DNA from 3 places in the Zhongshania borealis genome. Region 1 is predicted to be linked to each of the others. Evidence: predicted binding sites of a transcription regulator. Region 1 holds the regulator's gene; each other region holds the start of a gene.
What was found. Region 1 encodes FliA, which starts transcription of late flagellar genes. Its sites were predicted from a motif close to TAAAGTTATNNNNNNNNCGGCCGATANCC; they were not measured.
Positions count from the first base shown of each region.

Region 2: ABD836_RS00740 (flagellin) is a predicted target of FliA. The motif match lies at 2,328-2,356, and genes of this name have one in related genera.
Region 3: pomA (flagellar motor protein PomA) is a predicted target of FliA. The motif match lies at 2,074-2,102, and genes of this name have one in related genera.

Region 1 covers NZ_BAABDM010000001.1:1,318,157-1,329,590, reverse strand. The annotation lists gene fliR (flagellar biosynthetic protein FliR) at 1-579, shown strand, start outside; gene flhB (flagellar biosynthesis protein FlhB) at 583-1,707, shown strand; gene ABD836_RS06235 (hypothetical protein) at 1,832-2,020, shown strand; gene flhA (flagellar biosynthesis protein FlhA) at 1,962-4,076, shown strand; gene flhF (flagellar biosynthesis GTPase FlhF) at 4,101-5,495, shown strand; gene ABD836_RS06220 (MinD/ParA family protein) at 5,613-6,452, shown strand; gene ABD836_RS06215 (RNA polymerase sigma factor FliA) at 6,449-7,180, shown strand; gene ABD836_RS06210 (DUF2802 domain-containing protein) at 7,199-7,639, shown strand; gene leuA (2-isopropylmalate synthase) at 7,698-9,377, opposite strand; gene ABD836_RS06200 (Lrp/AsnC family transcriptional regulator) at 9,684-10,148, shown strand; gene ABD836_RS06195 (Rieske (2Fe-2S) protein) at 10,205-10,576, shown strand; gene ABD836_RS06190 (DUF2721 domain-containing protein) at 10,607-11,044, shown strand; gene ABD836_RS06185 (DJ-1/PfpI family protein) at 11,210-11,434, shown strand, end outside.
Region 2 covers NZ_BAABDM010000001.1:139,812-151,245, reverse strand. The annotation lists gene ABD836_RS00745 (flagellar protein FlaG) at 62-601, opposite strand; gene ABD836_RS00740 (flagellin) at 743-2,239, opposite strand; gene flgL (flagellar hook-associated protein FlgL) at 2,818-4,011, opposite strand; gene flgK (flagellar hook-associated protein FlgK) at 4,115-6,004, opposite strand; gene ABD836_RS00725 (rod-binding protein) at 6,023-6,460, opposite strand; gene ABD836_RS00720 (flagellar basal body P-ring protein FlgI) at 6,473-7,600, opposite strand; gene flgH (flagellar basal body L-ring protein FlgH) at 7,612-8,316, opposite strand; gene flgG (flagellar basal-body rod protein FlgG) at 8,343-9,128, opposite strand; gene ABD836_RS00705 (flagellar basal body rod protein FlgF) at 9,142-9,885, opposite strand; gene flgE (flagellar hook protein FlgE) at 9,924-11,141, opposite strand; gene ABD836_RS00695 (flagellar hook assembly protein FlgD) at 11,199-11,434, opposite strand, start outside.
Region 3 covers NZ_BAABDM010000012.1:104,292-111,805, reverse strand. The annotation lists gene ABD836_RS18450 (transglutaminase-like domain-containing protein) at 1-955, opposite strand, end outside; gene ABD836_RS18445 (alpha/beta fold hydrolase) at 960-1,853, opposite strand; gene pomA (flagellar motor protein PomA) at 2,189-2,959, shown strand; gene ABD836_RS18435 (flagellar motor protein MotB) at 2,960-3,799, shown strand; gene ABD836_RS18430 (hypothetical protein) at 3,941-4,471, shown strand; gene ABD836_RS18425 (hypothetical protein) at 4,593-5,111, shown strand; gene ABD836_RS18420 (alkane 1-monooxygenase) at 5,180-6,358, opposite strand; gene ABD836_RS18415 (AraC family transcriptional regulator) at 6,497-7,514, shown strand, end outside.

The DNA of each region.
Region 1 (11,434 bases):
TTGAGCGTCGAAACCATGTTGGTTATCGCCAATGAGTTTTTTATTGGCCTATGTCTTGGTTTTATTATCCAGCTAGTTTTTGACGCTATTATTTTGGCCGGACAGTTGATTGCGATGGGTATGGGCTTAGGTTTTGCCATGATGGTCGATCCTCAGCGCGGCGTACAAGTACCGGTTTTGTCGCAATTCCTGCTGATTTTCACCATGCTAATTTTTGTGGCGATGAACGGCCATATGGACTTTTTAAGCTTGCTGGCTAGGAGTTTTGAATATTGGCCGGTGGGCGGGCGGGCCTTGTCTGGTGATCAGCTTGGTGTAGTCATAGTGCGTGGAGCCGAATTGTTTACCGGCGCAATAAGAGTGGCGATCCCCGCTGTGGTTGCGCTGTTAGTGGTCCAGCTCGCAATGGGCGTAGTGAGTCGCGCGGCGCCTACATTGAATTTGTTTGCGGTGGGTTTCCCTATTGCGATGCTAATCGGCTTTTTGGTGGTGGATCGTTTGCTGCCGAATTTACTGCCCCTGTTAACCACTGGTCTCGGTTCCGCCTTTGTGGCCGCCGAACAGTTCCTCGGAATGTGAGCCATGGCTGAGAACGAAGACGGTCAAGAACGCACAGAAGACGCATCCGAGAAAAAGCTCGCTGACTCCCGTAAAAAGGGGCAGGTACCGCGTTCTAAAGAACTCACTACTATGATGGTGACTTTGTCCGGCGCCGCTATATTGCTGTTCACCGGTGGCGCGTTGGCAACTGCCCTGCAAAATATTCTGTCCAGTAGTTTGTCGCCTAGCTTTTTAATGAGTGACGAGACTGAAATTGCCAGTCGCCTCTATGAAACTTTGGTTCGCGGCTTACTGACCATTTGGCCGTTGATGCTCATTGCCATTGTTGCGGTGGTGTTTTCCTCAACGATATTGGGCGGCTGGACGTTTAATTTGAGCGTAAAACCCAATCGTATGGACCCAATCAAGGGCGTAGCAAAACTGTTTTCGGTGCGTAGCTTAGGTGAGCTGGGTAAGGCACTTATGAAAATGGCGTTCATCGGTTCAGCGGCGGTATTTTTATTGTCGGGGCTGGCGAATGATATTCTTGGTTTAGGGCTTCAGGAGCCCAAAGAAGCGATTAAAAATAGTGCCTCTTTGCTTGTTTGGTTCTTTTTTATTGTGAGCTTACCTTTGCTTGCAATCGCTGCGATCGATGTACCCTGGCAGTTGTGGAATTACCACAAGGAATTGCGTATGACTCGTCAAGAAGTGCGCGACGAACACAAAGAATCGGATGGGCGTCCAGAGGTAAAAGCCAAGCTGCGCGAAATGCAGCAAGCCGCAGCCAATAGCCGGATGATGGAAAAAGTCCCTACTGCAGACGTTATTATCACTAACCCGACCCATTTCGCCGTGGCCTTGAAATACGATGAGGCACGAATGGCTGCACCGACCTTGCTGGCAAAAGGCGCTGACAATATCGCTGCAAAAATCCGCGAATTGGCCAATGAGCATGATGTCCCCATTGTGGAGTCACCCCGTTTGGCGCGAGCAGTTTTCGCCAGCACCGACCTTGATGCAGAAATTCCCGGTGGTTTGTATTTAGCTGTGGCGCAAATTTTGACCTACGTTTACCAGCTGCGTAGTTGGGAAACTTTGGGTGGAGATTACCCCGAACCACCTGAGCCAGAAGTTGATGATGCGTATTTGAAGGATTTGCTCTGAGTTAATCCCTGAATAAGGCGGAGTGCGGGGGGGATTGGCATCATAAGCCCTGCGCTGAATGCGTGACGGGAGACGGAAGACGCTAAATCAAAAGCAAGGCTTCGCGAATGCGGAAATCTCGCTTATGCGTCTCCCGTCTCCCATTAAGCATGCTGCTCCACAGCAAGTTGGCCCTGTTGTTGCAATTACTCTCGGTAACGACGAAATTTTGGCGCTTTTGCGCGCCGAAAAATCCATCTTAGAAGAGAGTGGGTATGGCAGCAGCAACACAGACAATAGCAACGAACGGCTGGATGGAAAAGGTCGCCAGTAGTGGCGTCGGCGTGTTGGTCATGCTCATTGCGTGCTTGGGGATGTTGGTTATCCCGATGCCGCCGTTTCTTCTGGATTTGCTGTTTACCTTCAATATTGCCTTGTCGCTGATCATTATTTTGGCGGTTATTTACGTCGAACGACCCATCGATTTCTCGGTTTTCCCCACGGTATTGCTGTTGGCTACCTTGCTGCGCTTGTCTTTGAATGTGGCTTCAACTCGCGTGGTATTGCTTGAGGGACATACCGGTCCTGGCGCCGCGGGTAAGGTTATTGAGTCCTTTGGCGAGTTTGTTATCGGCGGCAATTACGTTGTTGGTATCGTGGTGTTCATTATCTTGGTTGTCATTAACTTTGTGGTGGTGACCAAGGGTGCAGGCCGGGTATCTGAAGTAACTGCTCGATTCACCTTGGACGCCATGCCCGGCAAGCAAATGGCGATCGACTCTGATTTGAATGCAGGTCTACTGAATCAGGAAGAGGCCAGCCGTCGTCGCGAAGAAGTGCGTACCGAGGCCGATTTCTACGGTTCGATGGACGGTGCCAGTAAGTTTGTGCGCGGTGACGCGGTCGCCGGCATCATGATTTTGTTTATCAACGTCATTGGTGGTTTGGGCGTGGGCATGAGCCAGCATGGATTGAGCTTTGATCAGGCCATGCATAATTACACTTTGTTGACGATAGGTGACGGTTTGGTGGCGCAGCTGCCATCGTTGCTGTTGTCGACGGCGGTGGCGATTATCGTTACCCGTATCTCTCGTCCCCAGAATATGGGCGAGCAGATGGCAAGTCAGATGTTCGCCAACCCAAATGTGCTGTATCTCTCTGCTACCCTGCTGGGCTTAATCGGGATTATTCCCGGCATGCCAAATTTGGTGTTTTTGATGTTAGCAGCGGCCTGTGGCGGCAGCGGTTGGTGGTTGCAGCACAAGAAAAAGACCTCGCATGAACTTGTTGCAGCCGAAGAGTCGAGTGAAGACGTGGCCACCGCACCACGTGAACCCAGTGAGTTGAGCTGGGACGAAGTGACGCACATGGATGTCGTTAGCCTTGAGGTTGGCTACCGCCTTATCCCCTTGGTTGATCGCAATCAGGGTGGTGAATTAATTGGCCGAATTACCGGCGTGCGCAAGAAGCTTTCTAAGGATTTAGGTTTTCTGATCCAGCCGGTGCATATCCGCGATAATTTGGAGTTATCTCCTGGTAGTTACCGCATTCAGTTGCTGGGCGACACGATCGCCCAAGGCGATATTCAGGTCGGCAAAGACTTGGCAATTAATCCCGGTGGCGCGCAACCAGGCCTGCGCGGTGCTACCACGAAAGATCCCGCCTTTGGTATGGACGCAATCTGGATTGACTCTAGCCAGCGAGACCAGGCGCAAACCATGGGTTATACGGTGGTTGATCCCTGTACTGTAATCGCCACGCACCTGAGCCAAGTGATCAAGCAGCACGCTCATGAGCTATTGGGTCACGAGGAAGTTCAGCAGCTCTTAGATCGTTTAGCGAAAACGGATCCACGCTTGGTGGAGAACGTGGTGCCCAAACAATTGCCTCTCAGTATTGTGGTTAGGGTTCTGCAAAATCTGCTTAAAGAGGGGGTTTCTATACGCAGCATACGTATGATCGCCGAAAGTTTGGCGGAGCAAGCGCCGCGTAGCAAAAATCCTGACGAATTATTGGAGGGGGTGCGGGTTGCTTTGGGTCGAATGATTGTTCAGGAAATCAATGGCTTAGATGACGAATTACCAGTTTCCGCACTCGACGCTGATCTGGAACAGTTGTTGCAAGATATGCTTAGAGGCAGTTCTGGCGCGGTCGGTTTGGAGCCTGGAATTGCAGAGCGACTACAAAATGAATTGGCCGATTTTAGTCATCGTCAGGAATTATCTGGTCAACCTGCGGTAGTGCTGGTGTCACCGTCAATACGGGCATGGTTGTCGCGCTTTACTCGGCGCAGCGTGCCTGGCTTATCGGTGTTGTCATATAACGAAGTACCCGATAGTAAGCAGGTGCGTTTACTATCTACCATTGGTCAGCAAGCGCGATTAGCTTAAGGCGCGAGCTGTAGGAGAATGAGTATGCAAGTTAAGAAATATCGTGCTGCCGACAGCCAGCAAGCCATGCGCTTAGTGCGGGCTGCTCACGGCCCCGATGCGGTGATTCTGGATTTTCATACTATTGATGGTGGTGTCGAGGTGGTGGTTAGCCTCGACGACAGCGCTGAGCCAGTTGGTGCGCAGGCGGAAATCGCAGTGACGGAATCTGCGGCGCAGCAAATGGCCAGACAAATTACACAACAGTTTTCGCCGGCTTCAGCGCCACGCCGTGAACGCACGGCTTTAGATGCACTGTTAGACCGGCAGAAGAAAAATGCTGAAGCGGCGGCGGAGCTCGCCAGTGAACGCCAAAATCTTGGCGTTAGTGACAATACACGCGCAGTAGGTCAGTTAACACAAACACCGGTGCAGGGCCAAAGTCCGCAGCTAGCGTGGTCGCAGCAAGACGAAATGCTAACGCTCAAGCAAGAACTGTCCTCAATGAAATCGATGCTAATGGATCAGCTCAAGGGTCACAACTGGCAGCAGGCGAGTTTTAAAGCGCCGGAACAGCTAGAGCTGAATACCTTTTTAGCAAGTTTAGATCTCGATCCTAGCTTGGGGCGGCGTCTCAGTGCCGAGATACCCAGTGACGAGAGTGAATCGCTGCAGCGTGAAATGCTCAAAATGTTGCTTATTAAACAATTGCCGGTTATGACGCCGCCGACCTCAGGTGCGGTTTGTCTTGTTGGCCCACAGGGCGCGGGGAAAACCACCACTATTGCAAAGATTGCCGCCCAGCATGTACTGAATCACGGCCGCGATGGTATTGCTATACTGACAACCGATGTAGCTAGAGTCGGGGCTCAAGAGCAATTGCGGGCCTATGGCCGAATTTTACAGATACCGGTGCACACTGCGGTCGACCTAGAAGAAGCGGTGAAAACCTACCGTATCTTACGTAAGAAGAAACTGGTACTAATCGATACCGCTGGTATGTCTTTTCGAGATAGTCGTGGCATTAGCGAATTGCAGCAATTAACGGCGGCGATGCAGGATGTGCAGGTGTTTATTACGGTGCCAGCCGACGCGGAGGCCTATGTCCAGAGTGAGATTATTGACGCCTATGCGCCACTGGCGCCCCAAGGGGCGGTTGTAACACGCATCGACGAAGCCATGCGCTTGGGCGGAGTGATCTCCAATTTAATCCAGCATCGTTTGCCTGTGGCATGGTGTGCTAACGGCCCTAAAGTACCGCAAAATCTGTCTGCTGCAGATGCTGCTAAACTGGTGAATATGGCAGTGCGCATGGCCCGTGCATTTGAACTTAAGCGTGGGCCAGAAATTGCTCCTCAGCCAGCGGTGACGCAGGCTGCACAGCAGACTATGGCGCCGCCACCAGCGAAGGTAAGCGGCGGCCTGAATATACGAGTGTGACTGGGCTGAAGTTCGGGTGGAGATTTCCAGATTGAGTGCGTGCATATGCGTAGAGCATTTTTGGGCGCCTGAGCCTAGAATATGCTGCGAAGTTGATTAACGGAGAATGATAACTAGATGAGCGCAGTAAAAGTAATAGCAGTAAGCAGCGGCAAAGGCGGGGTGGGTAAAACCAATGTCTCGGTTAATCTTGCTTGCCAGCTGGCACGGCGTGGTCGTCGTGTACTGTTGATGGACGCTGATCTTGGCTTGGCGAACGTAGATATCATGCTGGGCTTACGACCAAAATGGAATTTGTCTCATGTATTGGATGGAAAGTGCGCGATACAAGATATTCTCGTTCCCGGGCCGGTGGGAATCACCATTATTCCAGCCGCGTCGGGCGTCCAAAAAATGGCGGACTTGGGCACCGATCAACACGCAGCAATTGTGCGCTCGCTCAGTGAATTAAAAGACGATTACGACGTTTTAATTGTTGATACGGCTGCAGGCATCTCCGACAGCGTGGTGACCTTTTGCCGGGCCAGTCAGTATGTAATGGTTGTGGTAACGGATGAACTCACTTCCATGGCTGACGCTTATGCATTGATTAAAGTAATGAACCGCGATGCGGGAATTCGTCGTTTTAAAGTGCTTCGTAATATGGTCGACAGTCACGACCAAGCGCGTGATGGTTTTGAGCGGCTCAATGAAGTCGCTCAGCGCTTTTTAGATGTAAGTCTAGAATTTGCCGGTTTTATCCCCCGCGACCCTTATTTGATCAAAGCCGATTCGCGGCAAATGGCCGTAAGTGATTTGTACCCTGGGGCTGAATCGTCGCTGGCGTTCCGCAAGTTGGCAGAAACGGTTGATAAGTGGGAAGGGCCATCTGGCCCAAGTGGCAATATTGAATTCTTTGTTGACCGCATGTTTAGCGCCGACAGCGCAGAAAACACAGCTGCCGGAGTCGAAATGTGAACGGTCACGCCGCTTACCTTGATGTGCAAAACGGCAGCCGCGAAGAGCTGGTGAGTCGACATGCGCCTTTGGTCAAGCGAATTGCCTATCATTTGGTGAGTCGTTTGCCGGCCAGCGTTGAGGTAGACGATTTAATTCAAGCGGGCATGATCGGTCTCCTTGAAGCGGGCAGCAATTATCAAGCGGATAAAGGTGCTAGTTTTGAAACCTACGCCAGTATTCGAATTCGTGGTGCGATGATCGATCAAATGCGGCAGAGTGGTTGGGCACCGCGCTCGGTCACCCGGCAGCTTCGTGAAGTATCCGAAGCAGTGCGGCGCACTGAGTCGCGTTTGGGCCGTGAAGCAGGTAGTGCTGATATCGCCGCCGAAATGGGGGTTTCCCTCTCCGAATATCACGAGCTATTGCGTGATACTAGTTCAGTGCGCTTATTTAGCTTAGAGCAATTGGGTGATGGCGAGCAGGAGCCAGCCGATATTGGCGGTGGTGATGATCGCTACGCCCCCTTAGAAAATGTATTGGAAGATGATTTTCAACACGCTCTAGCGAGTCACATTAACAGCTTGCCAGAGCGAGAAAAGTTGGTCATGGCCCTTTATTACGACAGCGGCTTAAACCTCAAAGAAGTTGGCGAGGTGATGGAAGTCAGTGAATCGCGGGTATGTCAGATTCACAGTCAGGCGATTGTGCGCTTAAAAAGTCGACTGACTGATTGGACGGCGAGCTAAGCGTGCGGAGTAAATACTATGGAGACTAGTAATCAGTTACCGTCGCTCATTGGCAATTGGTTTAATAGCCTAGGCGAGGCATCACTGCTGGGTTTATTGCTCAGCGTTGTTGGCGTAGGGCTATTATTATTCGCACTAAAGTCGCGACGTGCACACCAAGAAGACGGCCCACATATCCCAACTGCCGACGAAAAAATTGCCTTGCTCGAGAAAAAAATTGAACAACAGAATTCCGCAATGAGCTTGCTAGGTGAGCGAGTTACTGCCTTAGAAGAATATTTAGAAATGATTGGTATACGCCAAGAACGCCAAAACACTGATAAAAAAGATGTCCGCTTTTACCAGCAGGCGATTGGTCTAGCGGACCAAGGTCTCAGCGCCGAAGAGCTAGCTCAGCGCTGTGGTATCTCTAGCTCTGAAGCCGACTTGATTACCATGTTGTACCAAAAAGCGAATTAAGTTTTTGGCGTCTGGCGCAGGGTGTCCGACGCCAAACGTCAGACACCCGACACAATTTCTATCCCACCTTCCTGACTTGCACCACCGCCTGACTGGCTGCGCTCAGTACCGCTTGCAATGACGCTGTGATTACATCGCGGTGCATGGCTACGCCGATGTAGCGCTGGTTGTTGATCGACAGGTGAACATAGGCTATAGCTTGTGAGGCGGTGCCGGTTGCTAGTGCGTGTTCGCGGTAGTCGAGTATTTCAACTTTATCGCCAAACTCCTGTTGCCAGGCATTAACGAGGGCGCTTATGGCGCCGTCACCATGGCCTTGTAGGCTAATTTCTTCATCGTTGTGATGGAAACTGAGGCTGAGTTGATCTTGGCCTTGGTTTTCGGCGTTGTTTTGGCTGATCGTAAAATTGCTCAGTTCGGTACGTCGCGCCGCCTGCAGATAGTGTTCGTCAAACAGCGTCCAAATTTGTGCGGCGCTCACTTCACCGGCAATTTCTTCGGCCTTGGCTTGCACCGCGCGGCTCGCATCAATTTGCAGCCAGCGGGGCAGTTGCAGGCCGTAATCGTTTTCCAGTACCCAGCTCACGCCGCCTTTGCCTGACTGGCTGTTAATGCGAATTACCGCTTCGTAGCTGCGCCCGAGGTCAGCCGGGTCTATTGGTAGATAAGCAACCTGCCAATGCTCATCCTCGCCCTGCTTAGCTAAGCACTTACGAATCGCGTCCTGGTGACTACCAGAAAAAGCAGTAAACACGAATTCGCCTGCATAGGGGTGGCGTGGGTGCAGTGGTATTGCCGTGCAGTGTTCAACAACGGCAATAATTTCGTCCATATCGGCCAAATTGAGCTCAGGGTCTACGCCTTGGCTGTACAGGTTCATGGCCATGGTCACAATGTCCATATTGCCGGTGCGCTCGCCATTCCCCAGCAGCGTACCTTCAACACGGTCCGCACCCGCCATAACGGCCAGTTCACCGGCGGCAACGCCACAGCCGCGGTCGTTGTGGGTGTGAACCGAGACGGTAATATCGCTGCGGTATTGGGTGTGTCGGCAAAACCACTCCACTTGATCGGCAAACACATTGGGGCTGGCGCACTCGACGGTGGCGGGTAAATTGATGATGATGGGCGCGCCAGTATCGCGCCACTCAGCAATAACCGCGTCGCTGATTTCTACCGCGTACTCGATCTCGGTGCTACTGAAGCTTTCGGGTGAATACTGGAAGGACCAAGCAGTTTCTGGGTTCCTTTCTGCATATTCTTTAACCCAGCGCGCGCCCTGCACGGCAATGGCTTTTATCCCATCTTTGTCCAGGCCAAATACGCGCTCGCGCTGCACTGGACTGGTGGAATTGTAAACGTGGATTATCGCCTTTTTTGCGCCTTTGAGCGCTTCGTAGCTGCGGGCAATAAGCGCTTCTCGCGCTTGTGTTAGTACTTGTACAGTAACGTTGTCCGGAATCCGATCGCCATCGATCAGCGCGCGCACAAAGTCGAAATCGGGTTGGGACGCAGCGGGAAAGCCCACTTCAATCTGAGTGAATCCGAGTTTGATCAGCAAATCCCACATCCGCAATTTTTGTTCAACCGTCATGGGTTCGACAAGGGCTTGGTTGCCGTCGCGGAGATCAACCGAACACCACTGCGGCGCATGGTTAATACGGTTGTTTGGCCACTGGCGGTCGGGCATCGCGATGGCGGGCGTCGCGCGGTATTTGCTGTGATTAAAGTCGGTCATGGCAGAATTCGCTTCCTTGAGCTTAAATGGGTGCTAATGCATTTAGGTGGTGAAGCCCGGCGATACCGGGCGTTTTCACTGGCTCTCGTTGTGAAAGAGCTTGGTCGCGTGTTCAAGCAGCGGGGTGTTGCTGTCTGACTAACGATGTTTGCGGAGCGGTAACTCCATGGTTCCCAGTATAGGGATATGGCTGTAGCAGGGGATTGCGAACTTAGCTGGAAAATAGAATTAAAATGCGCATAAATTGCTTGTTTAAGTTTAATGGTGGAATATTATGCTAATAGATGTCGAATAGGTGATTTATTTGTGAAGTTAGATAATTATGATAAGCGTATTTTGGATGCTTTGCAGGAAGACGGCCGCCTCAGCAACCAAGAGTTGGCAGACCGCATTGGTTTGTCTCCGTCACCGTGTTTGCGTCGGGTGCGCAGATTAGAAGAAAGCGGCTTATTGGCGGGCTACCGGGCCTTGCTCAATGCGAGGGCCTTGGGATTGAATCTTATGGCCTTTATTCATATCAGTATGGACCGACACACGCCGGAGCGTTTTGAAAACTTTGAACGTCATGTTGGCGAGTGTGCTGAGGTCTTAGAATGCCACCTAATTACCGGTCAGGCGGCCGACTATTTACTTAAAGTGATTGTTGCCGACATGGACGGTTTTCAGGCACTGCTATTAAATAAGATCACTCGAATTGATGGCGTCACAGGGGTACACTCCAGCTTTGTAATGAAGTCTCCTGTGAGTAAAACCGCCTTGCCTTTGTTGTAGTCACTTTTACGTGGCGTTGGTATTGCAACGCCGCCTTTTGGGTTAATCGAGAGTATATGAAAATGGAAAGAATCTTCGCGGCAAATCTTGATGAAGTTGAAGAGGGGAAATTTTTAACGAAAACCCTCGGTGGCAGCAAAGTACTATTAACCAAGGTCAACGGTCAGGTTTGTGCGGTAGAAAACCGCTGCCCGCACCTTGGGCTGCCACTGGCAAAGGGTAAAATTTGTGATGGTGCAGTGACTTGCCCGTTTCATGGCTCTAGTTTTAATTTGTTAAGCGGCGAGAATATCGATTGGACAAATGCTTTTATCGGTATGCCAATGCCGGGCTGGACACATAAGCTAATCGCCCTCGGAAAATTACCTCAAGCGCTGACGACCTTCATGGTTGAGTGCGAAGGTGAACAAGTTTTTTTGAATATGTGATTTTAACTACTCGTGTAAATAAGGACCTTCATGGCAGTAGAGATCGAAGTTATCACCATTACCCACGCGATCCAGCAGGCGGTCGCACCGGTGTTTTTACTTGCGGGTATTGGTGCCATTCTCAATGTATTGACTAATCGCTTAGCGCGGATTATAGATCGTAGCCGGACCTTACATCGACGTTTAGAGAACCTGCCAGACGAGCGCACTGCGGGTGTCCACGAGGAGTTAGCTATGCTGACTCGCCGTGCTCGAGTGGTTCATCGCTCAATCGGCTACAGCACAACCAGTGCGCTATTGGTCTGTGTTGTTATCGCAATGTTGTTTATCAGCGCTGTGTTGGCTTGGAATAGCAGCTTGCTGGTGGCGGGTCTATTTGTATTGGCAATGGCTTGCTTGATTGGGGCGCTAGTGGGTTTCTTACGTGAAATTCAATTGGCAACACGGATAATGCTTAACGGGCCTTAATGTTTCATTGTGCCTAGACCGGCTGCACTAGAGAAAGAGATTCCATATGAATATTGGGATTTATGTATACCGCAGTGCTGAGGTTTTGGACTTCGCTAGGCCCTATGAAGTTTTTCAACGGCAAGCCGGCTCTGCGAGCCGGGTGATGAGTTCTCTGTTTTGCTAGTGAGTGAGTTGCCTGGGCCGCTTGATACAAGTGGCGGCTTGCAAATTCTACCCCACTGCAGTTTTGCCGATTATCCGCGCTTTGATGTGCTGATTATTGTCGGTGGCGTGCACGAAGCAGAAATGACGAAGTCTGCGGTATTGGCATGGATTGCCGGCCAGTTAATTTGCGCGCAGAGTACCTCCTCGGTTTGCACTGCGGTTTTTCTTTTGGCGGCGGCGGGA
Region 2 (11,434 bases), 1.2 Mb from region 1:
TGCCACGCAACAGCGTGAACGATTTAGCCATTCAAACTCAATAATGCACGTAATGCGCCAATTAAGCCTGATCTTCAATTAAGCTGCCGGTACCTTCAATAAAGGTGCGGGCAATATTCAATAATTCTTCTGGTGGTATCTGCCGAATAACCTCACCAGACTCCGCATGAATCACCTTCAGTATGGTCCGGCCAGTAGTATCGTCAACCGAGAATTCAAGATCGCGCTCCCGATCCTTAAGGACTTCATTGAGTTTGGCCACCGCTTGGGAGGTTTTCTCAATATTATTGGTAGAGTCAAACTCTGCCACCAAGGCCACGGCTATGCGGCTCAATTCCGAGTTCGGCTTAGCCGCCTCACCACGAACAGCTGCCGCATCTTGCGCAGTACGGCTAGGTGCCGCTTGCGAAGAATTCGAGGTATTCGGCAAAGTCTTGCCGCCTGGCACCGGCACAAACCGACCGCCAGCCTGCCCCGACGCCGCAGTATTAGTGCTTACAGCGGGGCTTAAATTTTGGGCAACCGCGCCCGCCGCCGCACTTTTCGCTGTGGGCTTGGCGTAGCTCGATGCTACTGATGGTAATGATAAGCTCGTATCCATAATGTAACCTACTCACCCTATCAAACAGTTATAGCAGAAACACGAACAGAGCCTTGAGGCCCCGTCGTCTTTTCCGTTAACTCCCTGTCTGGGCCGATAATTCCCGCGCTCTTAGGAGCGCGGGGCCTAGCGGGCTGCGACTTACTGCAGCAGACTCAGAGCGGCCTGTGGCAATGCATTGGCCTGGGCTAAGATCGCGGTGCCTGCCTGTTGCAGAATCTGCGCCTTAGTCAGGTTGGCCGTTTCAGCCGCAAAGTCAGCGTCCAAGATCCGACCACGTGATGCAGACAAGTTCTCAGAGATGGTCTGCAAGTTAGTGATAGTAGACTCAAAGCGGTTCTGGATCGCACCAAAGTCGCTGCGACGATCACTGATTGCCGTAAGGGCAGAGTCAATACGACGGATCATGTCGTTTGAAGCGGCGACTGTTGTCACACTTACATCAGCCAGGCTACCTGTTGCAGTCGTGTTAGCTAGGCCTAAGCTAGATTCTAATCCGCCAGAGAAGGTGATCGTTTCAGATGCATAGATAGAGAAAGTACCATCTCCATTATCTTCAGCAAGGCCGTTACTACCCAGCGCGGTATTGATCGCTGCCACCAAATCTTCGGTAGTAGTGTAGGTGTCATCAGCAACCGCAACCGCGGCACCGTCGCCGATTGCGATACTGAAGTCACCAGCGACCGTTATACCAACTGGGGGGATTTCAGCTTCAGCATCAACGCCAGTTGTAGTGCTGGTCGAGGTAGGTACGGCAGTAATATCCGCGTTAGCCCCAGCAAAAGTACCGTTATCAGCATCTCCATTAAAATTACTAAACACTATATCTCCTGCGCCTACAGTCGGAGCAGTTAAAACAATATCCGTGCCGGAGATTTCAACCGTGAAACCAGTTAACTCTGATTCGAGAGCCGTCTGTAACGCGCCAATAGTCGATAAATCAGTATCTAGAGTAACACCTATTACACTCGCAGTGCCGTCAGTTACATCAAAGCTAACAGCTTCACCAGTGTAATCATCAAGCAAATCTGCTGCTGCGAAGGTAAATGTAGCTGCTGCTGCATCTACTGCAGGAGTGGCCGTCATCACTGCACTCAGGTCATTAGAAGCATCGCTCGCAGTCGCGCCCAATGAGTTCAGGCGCGTACTTGCACTCAGATCAAGACTAATGGTTTCGCCTACATTTGACCCCACTTGGAAGGTCGCACTGCCAAATGAGCCATCGAGAATCTTGCGGCCGTTAAAGGAGGTCTGTGAACCGATGCGGTCGATTTCGGCCAAACGCTGCTGTACTTCGGCATCCAATGCGGCGCGGTCAGAGTCAGAGTTTGTGGCGTTAGCAGACTGCACTGACAGTTCGCGAATACGCTGCAGGTTATTGGTCATTTCGTCAAGCGCCGCTTCACCGGTTTGCGCCAGTGAAATACCGTCGTTGGCATTACGAACCGCTTGATTCAAGCCGTTGATTTGGGTGGTGAAGCGAGTAGAGATGGCCAGACCGGCTGCATCGTCTTTCGCGCTATTGATTCGCAGACCAGTAGAAAGGCGCTGCAGCGAAGTATTCAATGTTTCTTGCGACTTTGACAAATTGCGCTGGGCATTCAAAGAGGCAACGTTGGTGTTGATGCTAAGTGCCATGGTAATTCTCCTTTCCACTCTATGCGGTATAAAGACGTAAGTCTTTGATTAAGCACCAGTCAAAGTGACTGTAGTTTGCTTTCAAACCAATTAACGGCCGCTTTTGGGAGAACTTTAAGTTTTTTTTACTATTTGTGGTAAATACGTATAAAGGGGGGGGGATGAAGTCGGATGTCTGGCGTCTGGTGTCGGGTCGGACATTAACTGCTCGCTGAATGCTTAACGGGAGACGGGAGACGCTTAAAGGCATTCGCTGCGCTCATTAGATGCTCGCTTTCGCAAGCATGACAGAAAATTTAGCACGGCGCGTCACCATTGTCGCCCTTGCGAAAGCGAGGGCCTGTTTTGGGATGCCTGAAGTATTAAGTCGGATGTCGGATGTCTGGTGTCTGACACTAACGGCTCGCTGAGTGCTGAACGGGAGCCGGGAGACGCTTAAAGGCATTCGCTGCGCTCACTAGATGCTCGCTTTCGCAAGCATGACGGAAACCCACTAACGCTGCCTTTGCGTCTTCCGTCTCCCGTCAAGCGTCTTGCGCCCGACGCCCAACATCCGACATCTAAAGTCCAACTCTCACTTAAATATAATTAAATAGCGACAAGCCCTGCACCTTGCTAAAGGCTTGTTGCGCGGCTTGTAGCGAGGCCTGCTGCTGTGTAAAGCGCGAGATGGCTTCGGCGTAGTCTAGGTCGTTGACCAAGCTCAGGCTGGTGGCTATTTGTAAGCTGGCACCGGCATTCAGGTCGGTTTGGCGCTCTAGGGATTGCATCCGTGCCCCAATGGTGGCTTGGGTGTTGATTAGGTGATCCATGGCCTGGTCGAGGTTGCTAATGGCGGTGTTGATTTCACTGGTTTGCAGCGCCCGGTCACCTGCGCTATTGCGCGGCGTTTCTAGGGAAACAGCCAGTGCCTCGACCATGGAGAATATGTCTTGGCGCTGGGCGGGGGCGATGGTGAATTCGTCACCGGCGGCAACCGGCCCTTGAATGGAAACGGCCATGCCACCGGCGAGGATGTCACCGCCGTCTTGGTAGGCCGCGCTACTCACTACCGCGCCACCGGCGTCGAGGACGTCGTATTGGCTTTCGCTGGTAAAGCGAATGGTGAAGGATTCGCGATTAAATTGGCTTGGGTCGGTAACGCTGCCTGCATCAATAACCCCACCCCCGGTATTGGCGGCGTTAGCGGCGGTTTGAAACTGGCCGTTGCCGTTGAGGATGTTCATAAACACTTCAGAACCGGGATCGCCGTCTGGCAGGCTGCGCGCCGGGCCAACTTGAATTTGGCGCTGACCATCGTCGCCGTTGTAAACATAGCCGCTGGCGGTTTTGGAGATTGGCGCACTGCCCTCTTGGTAACCAGAGAAAATATAATTGCCACTGCTGTCGGTGGTATTGGCGTAGCTGACCAAATTGTCGAGCTGTTGGCGCAATTCTGCGGCAATCGATTGCCGCGACTCATTGCTCTGGGTAGCGTTATTGGCCTGAATCGATAATTCACGCACCCGCTGTAAGAGATCAATGCTGCCGCTAACCACGCTCTCTTCTAGGCCCAAACGGCTGTTGAGGATGGTGCCGTTGCGGTCGTATTGCTCGGTTTTTTCCTGTGCGCGGGTCAGCTCTAAACTGCGTACCGCACCTACTGGGTCGTCTGAGGGGCTCAGCCGGTTTTGGCCCGTGGCGAGCTGCGACTGAGTTTCAACCAGTTTTGCCTGCTGGGTCAGCATATTACTGACCCCAGTGGCGTAGATCTGGCTGCTTGAGATTCTCATGGCGCTACTCTCTCTTTGGGTTTTGCATTGTCCAGTGCGTATGAGCCGGTACTGGCCCGCACAAGTAGATTCCGCGTGTTAACTTGCCATTGCCGAGGTGTCATTATCTAAAGGCGCCAATTAAGGTCTGAAACAATTCATTTGCGATGCTCGTTGCCTGCGCCGCGGCTTGGTAAGCCTGCTGAAATTTAAGGAGATTGGCGGCCTCCTCGTCTAGGTTCACCCCGGAATAATTCTCTTGCCGAGCCTGGGTTTGGCTGAGCAAATTTTCTTGGGACTGCAGATTAATTTGTGCGCTTCGGGTCGCCACGGCAATGTCGCCCACCAAACCGTTTACTGCATCTAAGACGCTGGTGGCGCCATTATTTAATAGCTTGCTACTTTCCGTGCCTGCCAGTTTTAAGGCATTGCGGTTATCGCCAACCGCATTGGTATTCGCACCAATTAAAAAGTGGTCGCCGGCCACTGGCGTGCCAGTAATAACAACGCTATTGCCGTTAATGCTGAGTTCTTCACCCGAGGTATAGGTGAAGCTGCCGCTGCCATTAATTTGGTAGGTGGTGGCGGTCAAAAATTCAATATCGACATCATCTAGCAAATTCGGGTCGCTGCTGTCGACAACATCGGTCTCGCTAATTTTAGCGGTGCCGATATTACTGCCACTGCTAATGCTGCGGGTCGCGGCGGCGGCCGCAATCCCAGCGGGATCAGTGAGGATCACCTTAATACCCGCAGAGGCGCCCTCGGTGGGTCGCAGCACAAATTGGTCACCGGTTGCCGCTGCGCTGTCTAGGCTAAATTCCATGCCATTGAGCTGAAACGGGTCAGCGACGCTGCCGCTGCCACTGACCCCAGTAACGGCTGCGCCGGTAGCTTCATTAAAAAATGACCAGTTGCTGCCATCAAAGCGCATTAGAATATTGTCGCCAGTGACTTGCGACAGATCACTTATTTCAACGCTGAGCTGCGCGGCACTAACATTGTTGCTGCTGCGGTAGGCCACCGGGTCCGGCACCGAAAAAATATCACCGCCCTGATCGCCGCGCAAATCGACACCGGCGCGGTTCTGGCTATTCATAGAGCTGGCCACAGCGAGGCTGATACGCCCTAATTCATTGCGCGTTTCATTGAGCACACCGTCGCGGAAATCCAAACTGCCGCCCAAGCTACCACCGCTAATGCTGTCGCTAACAATGGCCTGACGGCTGCCCGTGGTCATGGCAATTTCAAGCCGATCTGGTTCGAAGGCGTTGCTGATCGCGCTCATTTTGACAGTGCTATCGCCCAAGACTAGGGCTTCGCCATTGCCGACAAATACACTGACACTGCCGTCTTTTTGCTCAACCGAGGTTACGCCAATGAGTTCATTTAATGACAGCAGGGCCTGATCGCGCTGATCCAGTAGATCATTTGCGGTATTGCCAGACGCCCCGTCGGCGGTCGTGATCAGCCGGTTAATATCGGCAATCTGGGTCGCTAGGTCGTTAATATCACTAACCGAGGTGCTGATGCGCACATTCACTTCCCGGCTGAGGGCATCTAGCTGGGCAGACATATCCGCAAAGCGGTCGCCCAAGCCCTGCGCCTCGGCGAGCAGCAACTGCCGCGAGGTAATAGACGAGGGATCGTCGGCCACATCTTGAACACTATTGTAAAAACGCGACAACGCCGCCCCTAGCCCCAAGTCGGGATCGGCAAGGCCATTGTCTAGCTGCGCCGCCATTTGGTAACTGGTTTCAACCGCAGAGTAAGCCGCTTGTGCGCTGCGCAATTGACCGGCGGTAAAATTGTCGTACACCCGACTCACCGAGGAAATACTGACCCCGGAACCAAGGGTAATGCCACCGAGCTGCTGGGGTATACGCGTGGCAAAGTCCACCTTTTGGCGGCTGTAGCCTTCAGTGTCGGCGTTGGCGATATTGTGACTGGTGGTGGCCAGCGCGCGCTGATTGGCGACCAGCGCCGACAGGGCATTACCTAGCATGTCACCCATGTTTTACCCCTTAATCATTTACAGCTTATCGGCAGATAAACTGAAATCTTGAATACGGCTAGTGTGGCTTTGGTTACTGAGCTGCTGGAGCTTGCTTTGCAGTGCAGCCCCCTCGCCGGTCATACCACTACCCTGTTGCTGTGTTTGCGGCTGCTGCGATGTTGGGCCCTGCAACTGCGCTGAAATCGATTCTGCCATGCCGATACCACCCTGATTTGAGAGCGTGACCGAGAGCTGGCTGTCGAGCATTTCTTCGTACATTTTGGTGCTTTCGTCAGAGAACAAACCACCCTCGGGTACACCAGCGCGCATGCTTTTCAGCATCATTTGCAAGAACAGCGCTTCAAATTGTTTGGCTACTGGATCAATGGCATCGGCCGAATTCTCAGTCGCCTCTTTGCGCAGCGCGGCCAGACCGGTGAAGTCGTGATAATTGCTACTGGTATTGATATCCATAACTACCGCCCCTTAGATCACAAGTAGCTCGGCACGCAGGGCACCGGCTTGGTCGAGGGCTTCAAGAATGGCGACCAAGTCGCTGGGCGCTGCGCCAACCTTATTAATGGCTTTCACGATTTCTTCTAGGGTTACGCCAGAGTCGAGTAAGAACATTCGCGAGCCGGTTTCTTGCACTTCGATGCTAGATTCCTGCGCGGCCACTGTTTGGCCGCCAGCGAAGGCGCCGGGCTGACTAATATCGACCCGCTCAGTGATTGAGACGGTTAGGGAACCGTGGGTCACTGCTGCGGGCATAACACGAACATTGCCGCCGATCACAATGGTGCCGGTACGCGAGTTAACCACCACCCGCGCAATGGCCTCGGCTGGGGTTATTTCTAAGGTCTCTAACATCGAAATAAACGTAACGCTGCGATCAGCATTGCTGGGGCCGAGTACCTTGACGGTAGCCGAGTCCAGCGCACTAGCCGTGCCAGCACCGAATTTGCTGTTAATTTCTTCAACTAGGCGATGCGCGGTGGTGAAATCGGCTTTTTTCAAATTGAGCATAATTTCGCCATTCGAGGCCATGGTGCTAGGCGCCGCACGCTCAATAATCGCCCCGTTGGGAATACGACCCGCACTGGGAATATTGACGGTGACTTTAGAGCCGTCGGCACCCGCCGCCCCTAAACCACCCACTAACAAACTGCCCTGCGCCACGGCGTAGACTTGGCCGTCGGCACCCATCATCGGCGCCATTAGCAAGCTCCCACCACGCAAGCTGGCGGCATTACCTATAGACGATACGGTGACGTCTAAGGTTTGGCCGGGCTTGGCAAAGGCTGGCAAACTGGCGTGCACAGTAACTGCCGCAACGTTTTTCAACTGGGGGCTGACGTTGTCGGGAATACGCACACCAAAACCGGTGAGCATATTGCGAATACTTTGAATAGTGAACTGCGCCTGGCTGGTCTGATCGCCGGTGCCGCTAAGACCGACCACCAAGCCGTAACCCACTAATTGGTTTTCGCGTACGCCGGCAACATTCACCAGATCTTTAACACGTTCGGCCTGCGCCAATGGCGCCCAGACCAATAGCGCAACGCTGCAAAAAGCAGCAATTTTGCGCAACACTAAATTTGTTTTATAAGACATTGCAGCCGTCCTCAAAAGGGTGACAATACAGACTGGAACAAACGTCCCAACCAACCCATGGAATTAGCGTCGGCTAGCGCACCTTTACCGCTATAGGTAATACGCGCATCGGCCACTTTATAAGACGGTATGGCATTGTCTGCGCCAATGTCTTCGGGGCGGATAATGCCCTTGATACGAATAAACTCTTCGCCTTGATTGATGGTGACCCACTTCTCGCCCCGCACCCGCAAGCTGCCATTGCGCAGCACTTCAGACACGGTCACGGTAATGCTACCGGTTAAGCTATTGCTCTGGGTACTACTGCCCTGCCCAGAAAAATCCTGGTCTGAAGAGACGCCGGTAGTGAGAATTGGCGTGCCGCCACTGGTCACGCCACGGCCTAACAAGGTCACGGTGGGCACAGAGATATTGCTCTCTTTGCCGGTCGCGGTGCTTGAGGATTTACTGGCGTCGGTTTTTTCTTCTAAGGTCACGGTGACAATATCACCAACCTGACGAGCCCGGCGGTCAACAAATAAGGTCATGCCGTAACCCGAGCGGTAAATAGAGCCCATATTTTTATCGTCATCCGCGGCCACTGGTGGCGCAGCAGATTCATAATCAGCGGACGCATCTTTAGCCGGAGCCGATGAACACGCCGACATTAGCGCGAGCACTAACATCGCCAATGTGGCGCGAAGCTGGGTGCTGTTCAATGTATGCTGAATGTTCATATGCTTTACCCTGCTAAAATCGCGAATTACAGATTATTATTCACGTACTGCATCATTTGGTCGCTGGTGGCGATGGCCTTAGAGTTCATCTCGTAGGCGCGCTGGGTTTCGATCATATTCACCAGCTCTTCCACTACGTTGACGTTTGAACCTTCAAGGGCGCCCTGTTGAATACTGCCGAGTCCACTCAGGCCTGGCGTACCGGTTTGTGGCGAGCCACTAGAGGCAGACTCCACATAGAGATTTTCACCGCGGGCTTGCAAGCCCGATGGATTGATAAAATCGGCCAATTGAAAACTGCCAACTTGCACTGGCGAAGCACTACCAGACAATACCGCGCTAACCACACCGTCTGAGCCAATAGTCACACTCAAGGTGCCCTCAGGAATTGTCATTCCGGGGTCAACAACGTTGCCGGTATTGGTGACGATCTGGCCCTGATCGTCGAGCTGAAATGAGCCGTCGCGGGTGTAGGCAATGCTGCCATCAGGCATTTGCACCTGAAAGAAACCCTTGCCTTCAATGGCCACATCCAAGGAGTTACTGGTCTGATTCAAGGTACCTTGCTGATGAATTTTTTCTGTAGACACAACCCGCACACCGGTACCCACATGCATACCGCTGGGTGAACGCGTTTGCTGCGACGTTTGGCCGCCGACTTGACGCATGTTTTGATAGAGCAAGTCTTCAAAAGACGCTCGGTCGCGTTTAAAACCAGTGGTGTTTGCGTTTGCAAGGTTGTTACTTACGACTTGCATCCGGGTTTGTTGGGCATCGAGACCGGTTTTAGCGACCCAAAGTGATGAATTCATAAATAACTCCTCATTATTCCATGCGCATTAAGCGGCTGCCGGTTTCTGCAACCGTTTCGGCAGTGCTCATTGTCTTGACTTGCATTTCAAATTGTCGCGCCAGTGAAATCATAGTGACCATGGCGTCGACGCTATTCACGTTTGATGCTTCTAGATTGCCAGAGCTAATGCGTATATCTGCAGACGTTGGCGCAACGCCACCGTCGCGCATGCGCATCAAACCGTCTTCGCCCTTTTGCAACTGATTTGGCGCGGCATCGACCAAGCGAATTCGGTCAACTGTTGCCAGCGATTCAGCGCCCTGACCTAGCGGCACAATGGAGACTGTTCCGTCTTCACCAATCATCAAGCTTTCGTGTTCGGGTATTGCCACTGGGCCACCGTCACCCATTACCGGCTGACCGGCGCCATTGAGCAGCATGCCGTCGCTGGTAATATGAAAATCACCACGGCGGCTATACGCTTCGCTACCGTCTGGGGCGGTGACCACAAACCAGCCTTTGTCACCGCGAATGGCAACGTCTAGCTGACGGCCAGTGGCCATAATCGAGCCCACTGAAAAGTCAGAGGTTTCGCCCTGATAGACCGAGTTATAACGCGTGGCCATGCCTGGACCTTCAACCTGCTGAGACAAGACATTCTGAAAATCGCCACGAAAACCCGCCGTGCTCACGTTCGCCAAATTGTTGGCGTTGGTGGTTTGGGCCAGCTGCGTATTCTTTGCCGCTGTCATGCCGAGATACAGTAATCTGTCCATAAAAACTCCCGATTAATGGCGACCGAGGCCGCCCTCAATTAACGGATATTGATAATTGCTTGGGTAACTTGGTCAGCGGTCGAAATCATCTGGGCGTTGGCCTGGAAATTCCGCTGGGCGGTTATCATCTCGACCAATTGTTCGGTGAGATCAACGTTCGAACTTTCTAGCGCGCCAGACTGCAGCAAACCAAAGTTAGATGTGCCCCCTTCGCCAATACGTGGGCTACCAGAGGCAAACGTCTCGGCCCAAGATGTATCGCCCTGCTGCTGCAAACCATTGGGGTTAGTGAAAATCGCCATAGCGACTTTACCCAACTGCGTCGCCTGACCGTTGGTATAGCGGGCGGAAACCACGCCAGATGAATCGACCTCAATGCCGGTTAAACGGCCGGTGGTAAAACCGTCTTGCTGAAGACTGTTCACACCGAAGTCAGCGCCATACTGCGTGCTAGAGGTAAAGTCGAATGACAAGTTCATGTCGGCAGAGCCAGTACCGGGATCAAAAGCCGGGTACGTAATTTGACCACTCGCCGGCGTTTGCAAGACACCGGCACTGGTAAAGCTCAAGGTGTTGGCTGTGCCCACGGCAACATCGTCAACATAAAGCGACTGATTCCAGGTGTTAGCTACCGCGTCCTTGGCAAAATACATGGTGGCGGTATGCTGGGTACCTAATGAGTCATACACTGTTAACGAGGTGGCGTGGTTATAACTGCTCGGGATGCTGGGATCGAGCGGTGTAATAGTGGGCGCCGTGGCGTTCGCGGGCAAATTAACACCAATTTCGGCAAGAGAGGTTTCCTGAGGAGCATTCTCATTCACTTCAAGCTGAAGATCAGTGAGTGAACCGGTCGAGAAATCACCGTTACCAGTTGGTTCAAAAACTTGCAAACGCTCTAAACTGTTGTTCACTACATAGCCGTCTGCATCGACGCTAAATGCACCCGAGCGGGTATAGGTCACACCGCTTGAGCCCTGCAGGGTAAAAAAGCCCTCGCCGCTCACGGCCAAATCAAGATTATTACCGGTAAAGTCGACATTGCCCTGGGAGAACTGCTGGGTAATCGCATTCACGCGCACCCCTGAACCCGGCGTTGTTTTCGCAACATCATTATTCGACGTTGCATAAACATCGGCAAAGGCAGTTCTAGAGCCCTTAAAGCCAGTGGTGTTGACGTTGGCAATATTGTGAGCAGTCACATCCAAATGCGATTGCGCTGCGTTTAAGCCACTAAGTGCGGTACTAAAGCTCATAATATAACTCCTGCAAAGGAAATAGTTTTGTCATTGTCTGAATAGCGCAATCGCAACTCAGCTAATCTCTTTAATGTCTGACAGACTCACGCTACCCATGCCCTGCACCTGAACCTGCGGACTACCGCCGCTTACCGGTACACTCACGCTAAGTACTTGGCTGCGCATTTCGGTGCTTAAGGCTTCTACGTTATTGCCATTTAAATAATTCGCTCGGATTTCGTAATTGCCTGGTGGTAAACGCTCGCCGTTCAAACCGATACCATTCCATTCAAAATTAGTGGTGCCTGCCG
Region 3 (7,514 bases), on a different contig from region 1:
AATTAGCCTGTAATCGTGCCGTGAGGTCGGCGGGGCTGGCGGTGGATTCTGAGCCGCAGTTTGAACAGACAGTAATTTCGACTCCGCCGTCGATGGCCCTGACAGATTGTTCGCTAGTTGCTGGTGGTGTGCTGGATAAATGGCCAAGCAGTTGGTAGCGGATCTTACTGCGTAGTGCGGCATCGCTAATTTTGTATGGCGAAGAAATCAGTTGGCGGTATACGTGGGTGACTGGCTCAAAATAAGCCGTGGCGCATTCTTGTGTGCAGCTTTCAATTAGTAGTTCGTCACCGCCTGAGCGACTAATTTCGCGTAATGTGTAAAAGGCGGCATCAGTATATATATCTGTTTCTCTAGCGCCGCCACTCATGATTTTACGCTGAATATGCCATGTGAAGTCGGGGTTTTCTGGGTTGAGGTGTGGTTTTACGGTCAGTTGAATTTGTTCAAATTGTTGGTTGCTGAAACTCCAGCTGAAATAGTTGAATGGCGATTTTTGCCCCGCGCCATTTTGCAGGGCTTGCCGCAAAGCTTGCGATAATAAAAAGGGCTGCGGTATAGGGTAGTCTTTACCGCCGCTCGCTAGCTCGTCTTGGGTTAGGTGCAGTACGTTGCCGTCGACCGTCACTCGCATATTGTGGTTTGCGGTGGCAGAACTGACGGTTTTGCTCATCGACAGAGGTTTGCCGTCGTAGCTTTCGCGGGACTCCAATACTGTCGTGGTGGTGGTATTGCTAGCGCCGGGCTGACTTACGGTAATAGTGAGGGTTTCTCTGCTAATGATCGTCTTCTCAATCTCCTTGTGCTCGATGTGCCGGTAACCCATTTTATTACCTGCAAGGCTGAGGATTTGCCATTGCTCTTGAGCGGCTAATGTCCGAACGCTTATGGCGCAAAGTAGCGCAAAGCTTAAAAATTTAAATGCCTGCTCTGGGCTTAGTCGCTTAAACGTCATTTTCTTAAACTGTCGTGCTGAGCAAGTTGTTACTGGCTAACCAGTCGCGACTGAGTTCGACGACTTGTTTGCAATCTTCCTGTAGTGCCATATGGCCGGCGCCGCGAATAACATCGTGGCTGACGAGGGCGGGAAGGCGCTTTACTCGTCGTTCAAATTCGTTTTGCTTGTGGAGGTAAGAATGCTCAGCCCTGAGGATTAGAGTTGGAATCTGGATGTTGCGTAGGGCCAGCCATGGCGATGAGGTATGTTTGAAATTGTGTGCTTCCCACTCGCGGCTGTAACGTAGTTTATAATGGCCGTCGGGCTGTTCTACTAAGCCGGATTCGGCATAGTCGTTGAATGCTTCATCTGAAAAGTGACGATAGGCGGCTTTGTTGCGATGGTAGTCGATAAAGGTCTGGCGGTCCGGCCAAAGCTGACGACGGTTCTGCGTGCGTTTGACTAAATTCAGCTTCCCCATTAACTCGGTGGGCGCAATGGCAGCGAGCGTGGGTAGAAACCGGCCAGGTATCGCAGCAGGATCAAACATCAGTAGCGCTTTAAAAAGATCTGGTCGTTTTGCCGCGGCGATAGCGGAAATCGTTGCGCCAATAGAGTGGCCCATAGCGATTACGGGCTTCTGAGCTAAACTTGATGGGCGCTGATCTAAAAACGTAATTAGATCGTCGGCATGCTGGCGCCAAGAAAACTGCCTAGATGGGGGCGTGTTGTCCCACGCGCCGCGATTTTCAAAGCCAATGAGGTTAAAGTCGTTTTGGAAATGGCAAAGAAATGTTTTGTAGCTTCCTGCCGGGAAGCCATTGGCAGGGGCAAAGAGCAGCGTTTCATCGCCCTGTCCGCCAGATAGCCATGTTGCAGGGCCGTGACCAAATTCAGTTTGTTGGGGTTTTAACATAGTAAATGCAGGCTAAGAAATTGGAGTTCCAAGCATAGCATGGTCCCGCGAGTGTGGCGGTGACTCGCCGTATTGTTGCGCGGTGTTTTACGTTCGGAGTATCGTTGAAATCCGCTATGGACGATGCTGAGTTGGGCGAGTTATTGTGGTGTTCAAGCTGCAGCGGGGGCAATTTAGGTTTCGAATTTGCTGAATTGACCGCTCGTAAGGGAATTCCCTATAAAGTTAAGTGCCCTGCTGCCGTTAATAAAGTTACGTAAGGGTGAAATGGCGGCCAAAGAATACGCAATTTGGCACATTTCCCAATTCACAGACAAAGAGAGCCGGAGTTTCCTTTGGACTTAGCAACGTTATTAGGTATGTTGGGTGCGCTTGGGGTTATTGTCACCGCCATTGTGTTAGGTGGCAGTGCCAGTGGCTTTATCGATACCCCGAGTTTGCTAATTGTTGTTGGCGGGGGGTTATTAGCCAATTTGGTTAAGTTCCCGCTAGACCAAACGATGGGCGCCTTCAAGGTAGCGTCGAGGGCGTTTATTCATAAGCCAACCAGCTCGGCTGACCTTATTGCCGAATGTATGTCGATGGCAGGCGTAGCCCGTAAAGAGGGTTTGCTTGGTTTGGAATCACTGGAAATTAGCAATGAGTTTTTAAATAAAGGCGTACAGATGGCTATTGATGGCCATGATCCTGAGTTTGTGCGCCGAGTATTGAATAAAGAAATCAGCCAGACCATTGAGCGCCATGAAATGGGCGAGGCTGTTTTTAAGGGCTTTGGTGAATCCGCTCCAGCCATGGGGATGATTGGTACATTGGTGGGCTTAGTGCAAATGATGTCGAATATGTCTGACCCCAAGGCGTTGGGGCCGGCGATGGCGGTTGCGCTTTTGACTACCTTGTATGGCGCGGTCTTAGCGAACGTTGTTGCGCTGCCAATGGCGGAAAAAATGGCCTTTCGAACGGCTGAAGAGCGGCGCAATCGCCATTTGATTTTAGAAGCCGTTGATGGCATTCAAGAAGGTATTAATCCACGGGTACTTGAGTCATTGCTGCAAACCTATCTTCCTGATAATAAGCGCGACGTTGAACCTAAGGCTGAGGAAGCCTAAGTGGAGGAAGACGCGCCCAAGAAACCGGCTGCCGGTGCCCCAGCTTGGGTGCTTACCTTTGCTGATTTAATGTCGCTTTTGCTCGCGTTCTTTGTACTTTTGTTTTCATTTTCTGAAATGGACAAGCAAAAGTTTAAGGAGCTGTCGGGGTCGATGAAAGACGCTTTCGGTGTGCAGCGCGAAATACCCGCATTTAAGCCGCCGATAGGCACCAGCATGATCGCCCGGGAATTTAGTCCCGGCCAACCAAAACCCACAGCCGAAAATCAAATTCGCCAAGAAGCGGTGCGCGAAATGCGCGACTTTGTCAAAGTTGAAGCAGACGAGGCGCTCAATGACGATCTTGAGAAAGTTAAAGCGCATTTGGCCCTCGAGATCAGTGAAGGTCTTGTCGAGGTAGTGGACGATGGCGAACGGGTGATTATCATCCGTATTCGCGAACGGGGCTCCTTTGCATCGGGTAGCGCTGAATTGTCGCCGGGATTTGATCCTGTGCTAGTGAAGCTCGGGACACTGCTAAATGAAATAGATGGGGAAATTGTGGTTGCCGGTCACACTGACACAGTACCAATCCACACTGACCGCTTTTCCTCCAACTGGGATCTTTCATCGGCTAGGGCGACTACGGTATTGTTGGGGATTATTGCAGCGAGCGGTCAGCCGAATGAACGGTTCAGAGTAATGGCCCATGCCGCAACGCGTCCGTTAGCTGATAATGATACTGCGGAGGGGCGGGGGCGAAATCGACGCGTCGAGATATTCCTTCTCCGTGGGGCCAAGCATGACCCAGCTATGGGCTCTGCCGTAGGCGGTCGTGAAGCGTCACTGTTGGATCAATAAGTTTCTATACTTGAACGCTAAATTTAAATGTTAGTAATGTGAACTGTCTCTCGCCGAGGAATACTACGTATAGTTTGAAATTCATTTTGGTTGCTAAATACGGTTATTGAAGTTTAAAGCCGGAATAGCAGGGTGGATGTAATGACTGTACGTAAATTGGTATCTGTAGGTGTCGCCTTAGTTGCAATGTCGTTGGCCGCGGAAGCAAAAGTGTCTGGCGGCTGGGAGCTTGAAGCAATTTCAAAATCGACTGGTTATAGCGTTCACGGTCAAGAAGGTAGCAAGAACCAATTCGGATTGCTTAAACACAGTAATACCTGCGCTGCAGATGAGTTGTATATAAGCTGGGTAAGCGATAGCGACAATATATGGCCGCTCGCAGGAAAACAGATTTCCCTCGCGGCAGACTTTGATGGGGTTGCGCTAGATATTCCGGTGGAGGTCGTGTCAATCCGTCCAATGCAGGGCGATCGATACCAAGTGATTTTCGGGCGTTCGTTTGCAAATTCTGAGTTGCTATCTCTTATGGCGAATGCGGCGTCAGTTAATTTGGTGATGGCCTCGACTGATGTAGCTCAATTTTTTAGTGTTACCGGCGATCGATTTTCAATGCAAGGTTTTGCTCAAGCGCGTTTAGATGCGCAGAGCCGCTGCCAATCCCAGAGTAGTTAAACCGACCATTTAGAATATAAACAGGCTGCCCGTATTCTGCGTGGTGGCCTTTTTTTGTTTTTGCCTTCAGCTATCGTTCAGCTAGCTCCTGATATCTTACAAGCACATTCAGGAGGAACTGATGATGACAAATACAACAGCATTTGAAGTAGAACAGCCTAAGGTGATCCGCAATCTGTTACTCACTGCTTTACTTGCGGTGGCAGTGGCGGTGACACCAAAGCAAGCGCACGCGGAGCATGCGGAAACAGCTGCAGCCGTGTTAATTGGTGCCGCGGTCTTGTATGCCGCCCACGATGCTCATAAATCGGATAAAAAATACGCAAGACGCCATGCACATGTGCATGATAGACACTGTGGGCATCATGTTGAGTACCGCGGAAATAAATACCAGCGCTACGGTAATGCTCATGTTTATTATCAAAAGCACTATACCGCTGATCGATACTCGAACCACGGTAAGCATCACAAATATCTAGAGCAGCGCGATGACGGAAAGCATGGAAATAAATATGCTGAAAAGCACTATAAGAAAGACAAATACGTGCGTGATGACCGCAAGGGTAATGGGCACGGCAATGATAATCGTCATCGTGAGCAGTCGTGGAATACCCGGGTGAACGTTAGTACGCGGCACTAAAGTTAGTGGGAGCAAACGCTAGAAAGGTGGCAGTCTTAGGGCTGTCACCTTTTTTGTGATCTTGCTGTTTAGCTGAGTGAGACGGCCATATTGATTTTATTCTCATATTTAGCGCGCTTACTCGGCAAGACATTGATGCGATTGATGTCGTTGTCGGCCCAATTTAGGACTTTTTTGTCCATCACCATAAACCACAGTGGCGGGATATAGGCGAGCATAAACATAGCGTAATAACCGGCGGGGAGTTGAGGAACGTCTTCAAAATGCCGCAGGCATTGGTAGCGCCGACTAGGGTGAGCGTGGTGGTCTGAATGGCGCTGCAGCTGAAAGGTTATTAAATTAGATACGAGTGAATTTTGGTTCCACGAGTGTTCCGGTTGAGGTGTCTCATAGCGGCCGTTCTCAAGCTTTTTACGCAGTAGTCCATAGTGCTCAACATAGTTTGCCGCAGTTAAGTTGGTATGCCCGAGCAGGCTAGTGACAACAACAAAGAGTAGAACGGTCGGGCCAAAAAGGACGCCAACTACCGTAAAGAATAGGACGGTGATCGTCGCGCCGGGTAGAATTTCATTTTTTGTCGACCAGAATGACAAGCCCTTTTTGTGTAGTCTATCCGCTTCAATACGCCAACCACGCAACCAAGTGCCAGGCATTTCCCTGAGCATAAAACGGTAGAAGTTTTCGCCGAGGCGTGAAGAGGCGTGGTCGTGCGGAGTGGCGACATCGCGATGATGGCCGCGATTGTGCTCTACGCTGAAATGCGGAAGCGCCGTTATGCCAAGGGCGAGGCTTGCTGCCCAGCGCTCAGGTCGGTTTTTCTTGTGGCCTAGCTCGTGGCCAAGATTTAAAAATGCGCCGCCCAGTCCCATGCAAGAGAGTGCAAGGGCGGCTAGTCCTAGGATCGATAATTCAGCATACCAAGCGTAGGTAATTGCGCTAAACCACACAACGAGGGTGCCGGCCAGTGCCACAAACAAGGCCCAGCGAAAGTAGTTGTCGGCATCCAGGGCGGGTACATCGGCTTCATCATGGTTGTTGGGATCTTGGCCAGAGATGTAATCGAGTATTGGAACGGCAGCATAGAAAATAACAAAGCCGAGCGCTAGCCAGGCATTATTGCCCGTTTTTATGGCAGGGATGATGCCGATCAAGGCCAGCCATGGCATAAAAAAGGCGTTAATCATCCATAGCCAGCGAAATCGCTGGGTAAGATCCGTTATTGAAAATCGCGATATTGTCGTTGCCATAGTATGCCGTCCTTATTATGGGGTTTCTTTACTTCAGGTCCTTTGGCTAGTGCGCATAGTGCGATTGATTAGGCTACGCCTAGCGTAGTGCGAGTTAAATGTTGCTACTGACCTATATAATTGTTAATTTCGGCCATTATGGATAAAAATAACAATATAATTTCGGTTTCACCCACAGGGTTGCGACCAGCGCTAGGTTTGCTGATATTGTGCCAAACCTTGGAAGAATTGGGGTTGGATCACAGCGCGGCGAGCAAAATTACAGGTCTGAGCCGAAATCAGTTAGAGACGCCTGGGTGTCTAATTAAGTCGGGCCAGGAAATTGCCTTTATCGAGGCAACGCTTGCCGCGAATACGCGACCGGATCTCGCGTATCTTGTTGGTCGACGTTACCATTTTGGTGTTTTTGGTATATGGGGCTTGGCGCTTATATGCAGTAAAAATTTGTTGCAGGCTTTTCAGGTTGCTCAAGAGTTTGTTGAATTAACTCACAGCTTTGTTGGCTTGGAATTAAGTGTGGAGGGGCCAGTCGCAAGCATAGCCTTGCGTGACCACTATCCGGCGGGAGCGGTGCGTAATTTTGTCGTTGAGCGCGATCTTATTGTTACGCTTGGCATTGCGACAGAGGCCGCTGGGCAGAAATTGCCGCTACTTTCTCTTGAGGTAGCCATTCCCCGGCCCGGGCATGCTTTAGAAATAGAGCGTTTAGTAGGCTGTCCTGTGGAGTTCAATGCTCTTCATACGCGAGCCAGCTTATCGAGTGACCTTTTGCAGATTATTTTACCGCAGTCGAATGCGGTGACGTGGTCGGCTTGCGTTCGTCAGTGTCGAGAGCTTATTACGCGGCAGCATGGTGGTCATAGTTTTACGCACAGAGTGCAGCGCGCCATCGCTGATTCTGCGTTCCAAGGAATTCAAACGGTAGCGCATGCATTAGGGGTGCCTGAGCGTACACTGCGACGTCAACTTCAGCGAGAAGGTACCAGCTATCGGGTGCTGAACCAAAAAACGAGATTGGCGATGGCTCAACAGTTTCTTGCTGACGATATCCTGCGGCTTGATCAGGTTGCTGAAAGATTAGGCTATAGCGAGGCGGCCAATTTCAGTCACGCTTTTAAGCAGTGGTGCGGAATTACGCCTGGGCAATATCGGCGTA